Regions from separate parts of the Bacillus sp. KH172YL63 genome, predicted to be linked through region 1. Evidence: riboswitches for the same ligand, from Rfam matches in the RefSeq annotation. Region 1 holds a riboswitch; the other holds the start of a gene.

Region 1 (4,691 bases):
TAATGAAACTCGTAGGTGCAACCAACTGGTTTGTACGCTGGCCATTCATATTAGAAGGATTATGGCTCGGAATTTTAGGTTCTATTATCCCGATCGCTCTTGTCACAACAGGTTACTACTATGCTTATGAATTTATTAAACCAAAACTACAAAACCATTTTATTCAGATATTAGATTTTACCCCTTTTATCTATCAAGTAAACGGATTGATTCTATTAATGGGTTGCTTGATCGGGGCTTGGGGAAGCTTTATGTCCGTACGTAAGTTCTTAAAAGTGTAAAATTTGATAGGTTGATAGAAGCTGAAAGGAGCATGCCGCTTGAACAAGAAGTATTTTGTATCATTAACAATCGCAGCAGCATTAACAATCGGAAGTCTACCAACGTTAGCTACAACTGCTAACGCTAACTCCTCTGTAGAGGACTTGAAGAAACAGCAGGACAACATCTCTTCTAAGAAAGAAGAAATCAACGGCAAGATTGATGAGAAGAAAGCAGAGATTAATCAAAATATCACTAAACAAAAAGATATTCAGGCACAGATTGCGGAGATCAGTACCAAACTAAAAGATACTGAAACTAAAATCACTGAAAAAACAAAAGAAATCGATGAGACGACTGAAAAAATCAACAAACTTAAAGAAGAGATCGAAGTTCTGAAGAAGAAAATCGCAGAGCGCAATGAGCTTCTTAAAGAGCGTGCACGTGCAATCCAGGAAAAAGGCGGCTCAGCAAACTACCTGGATGTACTTCTTGGTGCGGACAGCTTCGGAGATTTTATCAACCGTGTAACAGCAGTGAACACAATCGTCAGTGCAGATAAAAAGATCATGGACGAGCAGAAACGTGATCAAGCTGAATTAGAGAAGAAGCAAGCAGAAGTTGAAAAAGAACTTGCAGACCTTCAAGCTTCCAAAGCGAATCTTGAGTCACTGAAAAAAGACCTGGACAGTCAAAAAGCGAAAAAAGCTGACCTGTTCAAGCAGCTCGAAGCACAACAAGCTACACTGAAAGTAGAAAAAGCAGACCTTGAAAAAGAATCTGAAGAGCTTTCTAAAATGGAGCACCAGCTTGAAGGTGAAATCCAGGCTGAACAGGCACGTCTAGCCGAGCTTGCCCGTAAACGGGAAATCGAACGCAAGCGCCAGGCTGAAGCAGAAGCTGCAAAACGTGCGGCATCCCAGCAACAGGCGACAGGCGGTTCATCTTCATCTCCAGCGGCGTCAGCTCCAGCAGCACCTGTTAGCGCCGGTGCATGGACATCTCCAGCTTCAGGAACGGTTACAACCAACTTCGGCTGGGATACGCTGAACGGCAAGCAACGCTTCCACTATGGGATGGATATCGCAGCACGGGGCAGTGTGCCGATCTCTGCAGCGGCAGATGGTTATGTTATTAAAAGCCAGTACAGTTCAAGCTACGGAAACGTCGTATACATCACTCACTCTATCAATGGTAAAATGTTCACCACTGTATATGCCCACATGTCTTCTTCTTTAGTCGGACAGGGACAAGCAGTGAACAAAGGTGATCAAATCGGTTATATGGGGAATACAGGCTACTCATTCGGACAGCATTTACACTTTGAGCTTCATGCAGGCCCTTGGAATGCATCCCATTCAAACGCTGTAAACCCACGTCAATACATCAACTTCTAACATCGAACCCCCGCTTTGAACAGCGGGGGTTTTTTATTGTGCGCCCGGCATGGGTGTGATCTATAGGGTGAGAGTCCCGAGCCGTGAAGACAGTTGTAGCGGTTAGCTTAACGCAAGGGTGTCCGGGGTGACCTGGAATCTGAAGGAAGCGGGCGGCAAACCTCCGGTCCGAGGAACACGAATCTCATATAAGGCTTGTTGCACTGGATGAGTCTGCAATACAAGATGAAGTCCGAACTGTCGAAGGTGCAGAAAGTAAATGAGGCGGATAGATGGAGGGAAAGATTACACTCTTACCCGGGGAGATCTGGCGGATACGCCTTGAACACTTGGTAACCGGAGAAGCGATTCTCCGCTGAACCGCCAGAAGTCAGCCGAGGTCATAGTACCGGCTTTTCTCGAGGAAGCCGGGAAGGACTGAACAATCAAGAGAGTGTCACGACCTGGCTCATGGTAACTGAGAGACTCACAGACAATCTGAAAAGAGCTGTCCATTTAGAGGTAACGGTGAATTCCGTGAGGGCTGGTGGAAGTGTGAGGCAGGGCCATCGAAAGAGGAAACGTGACACACGAAGGAAAGGAATATCAGTGATGTTGATGAATATGATTCTGTCTAAACCGAATATGCTTGAAGCACTGAAACGTGTAGAACGTAATAAGGGAAGCCATGGCGTGGATGATATGCCCGTACAAAACCTGCGATCGCATATCATGCGCGAATGGCAGTCGATTCGCAAGAATCTCCTTGGGGGAACCTACAAGCCGGGCCCGGTACGTCGAATCGAAATCCCGAAACCAGACGGCGGCGTCCGGTTGTTAGGCATCCCAACGGTGACAGACCGTATGATTCAACAATCAATTGCCCAGATACTCTCCGGGATATACGAGCCGACCTTCTCTGATCATAGTTATGGGTTCCGACCAAATCGGAGTGCCCATGACGCCGTTAGAAAAGCGAAGATGTATATCCGGGAAGGATATCGCTGGGTTATCGATATAGATTTAGAGAAATTCTTTGACAGAGTGAATCATGATAAGCTCATGGGTCTTCTGGCGAAGAAAGTAAAGGACAAAGCACTTCTGAAACTGATTCGTTCTTACCTCAATGCAGGAATTATGATAGAAGGTGTAAAGGTGAAAAGTGAGGAAGGTACGCCACAGGGCGGACCTCTCAGTCCATTGCTTTCTAACATCATTTTGAATGAACTGGACCAGGAATTAGAGAAACGGGGCTACGCTTTATACGGTACGCAGATGATTGTAATATCTTTGTCCGTTCGCCAAAAGCCGGTAACCGGGTGATGACTTCAGTGACAACGTTTCTTGAGAAGAAACTTAAACTGAAGGTAAACCGAAAGAAATCTGCGGTGGACCGACCTTGGAGAAGAACGTTCCTTGGCTTTAGTTTTACATCAAATCGCAAACCAAAAGTCAGAGTGGCCTCCAAAAGTATAAAACGGTTAAAACAGAAAATCCGCTCTCTAACTTCCAGATCTTCAGGATGGTCGATGGAGGTTCGAATCAGAAAGCTGAACCAATATTTAATGGGATGGATCGGCTATTTTCAGCTGGCTGATACACACAGCTTCCTAAAATACCTGGATGCATGGATCAGAAGAAGATTGCGAATGTGTCTGTGGAAGCAGTGGAAACTGCCGAAAACTAAAGTCCGTAACCTCATTGCGCTCGGCGTTCCAAAATGGAAGGCGTATGAATGGGGAAATACCCGGAAGGGATATTGGAGGATCGCACAAAGTCCAATACTACACAGAACCCTTGGCAATTCCTTTTGGAATCGCCAAGGGCTCCTAAGTCTTATCGATAGGTATGAAAGTCTTCGTCAATCATCTTGATTGAACCGCCGTATACCGATTGGTACGTACGGTGGTGTGAGAGGTCGGGGATTAATCATCCCCTCCTACTCGATTCCCTGTTTTTTCCGGAACACCGGAATGCTTTGACCTGTTTTCATCTCCTGTTTTTTCTAGTATAATGACAATTATATTCATGCAACATTTCGATAAAGGCAAACTAATTGAAAGATTAGGACGCAAAGCCACGGGTCTTCTATCCTGTTCCAATAAGATAATGATCGCCGGGTTACCGAAAAAATGGACGCGATGACTACTGACTCGAATGTTATTAGCATCATGTAACCTGCCTATAGGTAGGTTATTTTTGTCTTGATATTCGAAATAGTATGATTTGAATCTGTATGAAGGATGATGATGTTGGAAGCACGAGAGATAAAAAGGAAATTAAGAAGTTTTTGCAGAAGAAACCGGACCGCATTGAAGTATACCCAAATAGGGGAATGCAGTGCAGAGGATATCAGTGACCTGTTGATTGAGCGGCTGGGGGTAGACGAGTTGAGAAGGATTCTGGCGGATATTGAAATCATCAGCCGCAGGAATGGAGATACAGTGAAATATTTCATGCTGATCTTGAAAGGAATCAAGGCTGCATAAAAGCTTTAAACCGGATGCCCTCAAGCATTCGGTTTTATTTGTATGGTAAGCCTCTCCGCTTGATTAATCCTTTGAAATTTCAGATAATCATACATAATGGGGTATATAGAAAGAATCGAGGAATCATCATGACAGAAAACTGGTATACGATAGGATCCTTTACTTTCCCCAGTTCCTGGGGCGCTATGCTGGCATCCTTTTTCCTGACATTCCTGTTACTCCACTTCTGGAATCGGAAGGCGAGCGACTGGTATTCCACGGGGATCATCTTATTTATTCTCGTTTGGAAGCTGAGTGTAATCATAGTCGATTTTCAAACCGTCATCAAACATCCGCTGACCCTGATCTATTTCCATGGGGGTACAGTTGGATATTGGTCTGGGTTGCTTGCTGCAGGCGGCTATCTCCTTTTAAAACGGGTCGATCAAATTTCGGTGACCATCCTTGTCTGGTTGATCACAGTCTTATTCTTTGAGCTTGTTTTTCATCTTTTGGAGAAGGAATACCTCATCGGATCAATTCAATTTGTTTTCAATGGCGCGTTGCTTTTATATGTTAAGGGAAA
Region 2 (4,691 bases), 150 kb from region 1:
TGGATGTTTCATTGACGATCTTGATGACCTTCGGAGTGACCTTTCCTCTTTTTCGGATGTTATTACAGCTGAATAACCAGGACATCAGTTCTTCCATGGGGAAGAAACATGTCGCCTGGAGCATCGTGATGGGATTTGGCTATTCAGGAATCGCCTATTTGACAGTCTATTCCCTTCTCTCGCCTGATAAATATGGGGAAGGACTATCCCTCCTGGAACATTATCATCTCATTCCTTTTATTATTGAAATGGCGATATTACTGATACTCTGGTTCATTCCGGACCATCTGGCGAATTCCTTACATAAGAAACAACTGAAACAAATCTACCAAAAAGAACAGGAATATAAATCGCTATACGAAAATAATCTGTCAGCCATCTTCACTTATAATCGAGAAGGCATCATTGTTGAAGCAAATGAACGGGCCGCGACTATGACTGGTTACCCATTAGAGAAAATCATCGGGAAAGAATTCCTTACATATATGATGGAAAAAAATCTTGGTCAAATTAAAACTGCCTTCCTTCGTTCTTTGCGGGGAGAAGCCATGACATTTGAACTGGACTTCCCCCACCGGGAGGGGCATATTCTTTATATTCAGGTCATCGTCGTCCCAATTCATCTTGACGGGGAAGTGACTGGCGCTCACGTTCTCGCCACAGATATTACAGAAGCTACAAAGGATAAAAAGAAAATCCAGTTCCTCGCCTATCATGATGAATTGACCGGATTGCCGAACAGGCGGTATTTCAATGAAGCATTTGAAACAAAAGTCAAAGAGGGCCATGATCAGATGGCGATCCTCCTTCTGGACCTTAACCGCTTTAAGATTGTCAATGATACATTGGGCCATGGATATGGAGACGAACTGATTTCCAAATTCGGAAAGAGATGCAAAGACGCATTAGGAGAAAAAGGACTCATTGCACGGATGAGCGGGGATGAATTTATTGTACTGCTTCCTTCCATTCAAGGACGGAGTGAGATTCATAAAGTGGTGAAGGCGATCCATAAGAGTCTGCAAACTCCCTTTACGATCGGCGGTCATGACATTATGACCTCGACATCCATCGGGATTTCCCTATACCCTCATGATGGGAAAGATCTTTCCACGTTACTGAAAAAAGCAGATATCGCCATGTACACAACGAAAAAAAGCGCAGGAGCGTATCAGCTTCTCTTTTCCGACCAGCTTGAAGAGAAAGGGATCAATCCAATCGAACTCGAGGAAAACCTGCGAAAAGCACTGATTAATGATGAGTTTGAGCTTTACTATCAGCCTCAGTTCTCATTGCAGACAAATCGGGTTGTCGGGGTGGAGGCTTTAATCAGATGGAATCACCCTGTCAAAGGGTTGATTTCACCAGACGATTTCATCCCCCTGGCTGAAGAAACAGGACTGATCATCCCCCTCGGCCGTTGGATTTTAAACAGAGCCTGTGAACAATTTAAAGTGTGGGAAAAGGGTGGACATGAATTTAAGATTTCAATCAATGTGTCATCACGGCAGTTCCACGATGCGACGTTCGTAGAGATGGTGAGGGAATTATTGTTTACGCATGACATCCCCCCATCTTTCATAGAGTTGGAGCTGACGGAAAGTACCGCCATGCACCATGTGGAAGAGGCAATGGCGAAAATGAACGCACTTCGGGAAATCGGAGTTTCAATCGCGATCGACGACTTCGGAATCGAATACAGTTCGTTAAGCTATCTGCAGAAATTCTCAATTCAGACGTTGAAGATCGATCGCAGCTTCATCATGGATCTCGATGAAAATGAATCCAATAAAGCGATTGTCTCTGCGATTCATGCCATGGCTAAACATCTGAAACTAGCGATCGTGGCAGAAGGGGTAGAAACAGAGACACAATTGAACTGGCTCAAGAATCTTGAATGCGAATATGGACAGGGTTATTACTTTAGCCGGCCGTTGCCTGCTGATGGGGTGACTGATTATATCAATAAGAGTATTGGAGTGAGTAATTGTAATTGAGGACATTTTAAAACACCGTCTGGACAAAGCCCAGACGGTGTTTTTAAAATGTATCCTCCAACAGGAAAACAAATGTCTTTATAACTAGATGAAACTCTTTTCTTTAGATAAATTATTTAATGTTGTATGGAATGCCCTTTGAAATTTGAAATTTGATAAAGTTTATTCTTTTCAACTCATAATCAGGCAAACTTCCCCTTCAATTTTCTACCATAGTTTTCTTTAATCGCTTATCAAAGTGGAGGCTTCTCTACTCAACAACCAAATTGGACTTTACAGGAATCCGAATGATAAAAGTTGTGTTTTCATCATTCGATTTGCATTGAATATCCCCACTATGCTTTTCAATCAATTTTTTACAAATATAAAGACCAATGCCTGTACCAAGATCCTTTGTAGTAAAGAAAGGTTCAAAAATAGCTTCCATACTTTCTACCTTAATTCGTGGTCCATTATTCGAAATTTCCAAATTGGTCTTTCCTTCCCTCACATCACATGTTACCTTGATATACCTCGGTCCATCTATTTCTTGAAGAGCATCAATCGAATTCATGATCAGATTTAGGAAGACTTGCCTTAACTCATCACCATTCCCCATTAATCTGATATTTGTTTCGCACTTAAAATCAATTAAAACATCTCCATCTAGAAGACTTGGATATAAGAATTCAATCGTCTCTTCCAAAAGATCAGAAAGAAAGATTTCTTCTTGAACACTTTCTATCAAGTCCTTCCTTGATACATGAAGGAATTGTGAAATCCGGTAATTCAATTGCTCCAGCTCATGTTGCATAATATCAAGATAGGGTAGGTTAGGATAATCATTTTGCAAAAGCTTTGTAAAGCCAATAATTGACGTCAGTGGATTCCTGAATTCGTGAACGAAGCTTGAACTCATCTGACCAAGGATTGTCAGGCGCTCTTTATGGGTTTGATCTATATAATGTTCTTTTTCTTGGAGTTGTTGTTCCTTTATTTCCGTATATTTACGAACGGCTAAATAAGAGAAGCGGTCAAATAATGTATTAATCTCTTCAATGATAGGCTGTAAATCCCTAAGTTCGATCCCTGAATGATTAACCCAATTAATGATAATGCTCTTCCCTATATTTACGTTATATACAAACTCACTTATGTTAACGTTGGCTTTCACCCGTTCTAGAGCTGTCTTATGAGCAAGTAAAGTAATTTCCTCCTCACTAAGTGGTTCCTCTATCGCACGCTTAACTAAGTGAAACATGTTCATTCCATTATTTAACACTTCTTCTTTATACACATCTTGATCTGAAATCACGATATTCTTGCGCCAGTTTTGTAAAAACTCATCTGAGTGATCATCCAGGTATTTAATGAGCTTGATGGAAGCACTAGTCATCGAATGGTCGTCCCTTCATTCCGTCTATGTTTTTAATCGTCGTTGATTCCATCATAACAGAAAATATGTGCGGACGGTTATTTCCATATTATACCTGTACTTTTCTTTTCATAACTTCCTACTATAAAATTGAATACTCGACCACTGACTTAAGCCTAAAAATTAAAACCTCCATTTCACTCTTAGAAGATTCAACGAGAACAGGGAATATTTATATTATAAAAAGACAGTTTTTATTTAACCAGGAACGAGTGAGGGGGGGTTTTTTAAAATGGTAAGAGAGATTTATCTCTTTAGACCATTCATAAACGGGAGGTCGTCTGAAAGATGAAGTATGGAAGAAGTGAAGCTTTAGTATATAGAAAATATATAACAAATGCGTACACGGTAACTGGCTGGCATCGTCTGGCACATTGAAAGCCCCTATAGCTTTGCGTCCCTATTTTTCAATAGGTTTGCCTTTATCGTACGCACATTAGTAGTATTTCAAATACATGTTTTAAAAGATTCGTTTTCTGGGATTTTGAAAAACTTTCATAAATACAGTATTATCTTCACATTTGAAAATCTTTATTCCTATAAACTTTAGGGGTGTCCATATTTCCTTCATATAATATAACGGCATTAAGAAACCTCCCTCCCAATGAATCATTATACCCATATTCATTACTTATATTTACATTATATAATAATTATCAGAATAATCTATCATATACAGGTATATAATTGTCGACAATTTTCTCAATAAAGAACACCTTACGACATTCCTGTCGTGTTCCCAAATAAAAATAAACAGCCGATGATGTTATCCAAGTCATCACAGGCTGTTTACCTTATTATGCATACGTTTATGATCGTAATCTCAAGAAGGGCTATTCTCTCCTTCAATTAGGCTTCAAGTAGGTTCCCTCAAATTCCTCCGGGGACACCGGGCGACCAATGGCATACCCTTGAGCTTTATCACAGTGATTCCTTTTCAGGAAACCAAACTCTTCCTGGCTCTCTACTCCTTCTGCTGTTACGTGTAAATGAAGATGCTTCGCCATTGAAATCGTACTTTTCACTATCGCTTGATGATCTTCGTTCGCCATGATGCCATTTATGAAAGAACGGTCGATTTTTAGCGTATCAAGGGGATATTTCTTTAAATAACTCAGGGAAGAATAGCCTGTCCCATAGTCGTCCATTGATAAACTGACTCCCAGTTGCTTTAATCGTTCAAGCTTTGAGATGATCAATTCCTGATCACACATGGCAATGCTTTCCGTCACTTCCAGGTCAATCATCTCTGGGTTCACTCCATGTGTCCGGATACTGTC

The links. Region 1 has a riboswitch for cyclic di-GMP ahead of KH172YL63_RS19235 (hypothetical protein). Riboswitches for the same ligand answer to the same signal wherever they lie in the genome.
Region 2: it holds a riboswitch for cyclic di-GMP, as region 1 does, so the genes downstream of both, KH172YL63_RS19830 (histidine kinase N-terminal domain-containing protein) here and KH172YL63_RS19235 (hypothetical protein) in region 1, are expected to answer to the same signal.

Annotation. Positions count from the first base shown of each region.
Region 1 is NZ_AP022842.1:3,758,371-3,763,061, reverse strand. It holds gene ftsX (permease-like cell division protein FtsX) at 1-281, shown strand, start outside; gene KH172YL63_RS19245 (murein hydrolase activator EnvC family protein) at 321-1,658, shown strand; partial or broken gene ltrA (group II intron reverse transcriptase/maturase) at 2,250-3,511, shown strand; cyclic di-GMP riboswitch class I at 3,674-3,766, shown strand; gene KH172YL63_RS19235 (hypothetical protein) at 3,887-4,126, shown strand; gene KH172YL63_RS19230 (hypothetical protein) at 4,255-4,691, shown strand, end outside.
Region 2 is NZ_AP022842.1:3,904,223-3,908,913, forward strand. It holds gene KH172YL63_RS19825 (putative bifunctional diguanylate cyclase/phosphodiesterase) at 1-1,997, shown strand, start outside; gene KH172YL63_RS19830 (histidine kinase N-terminal domain-containing protein) at 2,248-3,372, opposite strand; cyclic di-GMP riboswitch class I at 3,756-3,842, opposite strand; gene KH172YL63_RS19835 (putative bifunctional diguanylate cyclase/phosphodiesterase) at 4,257-4,691, opposite strand, start outside.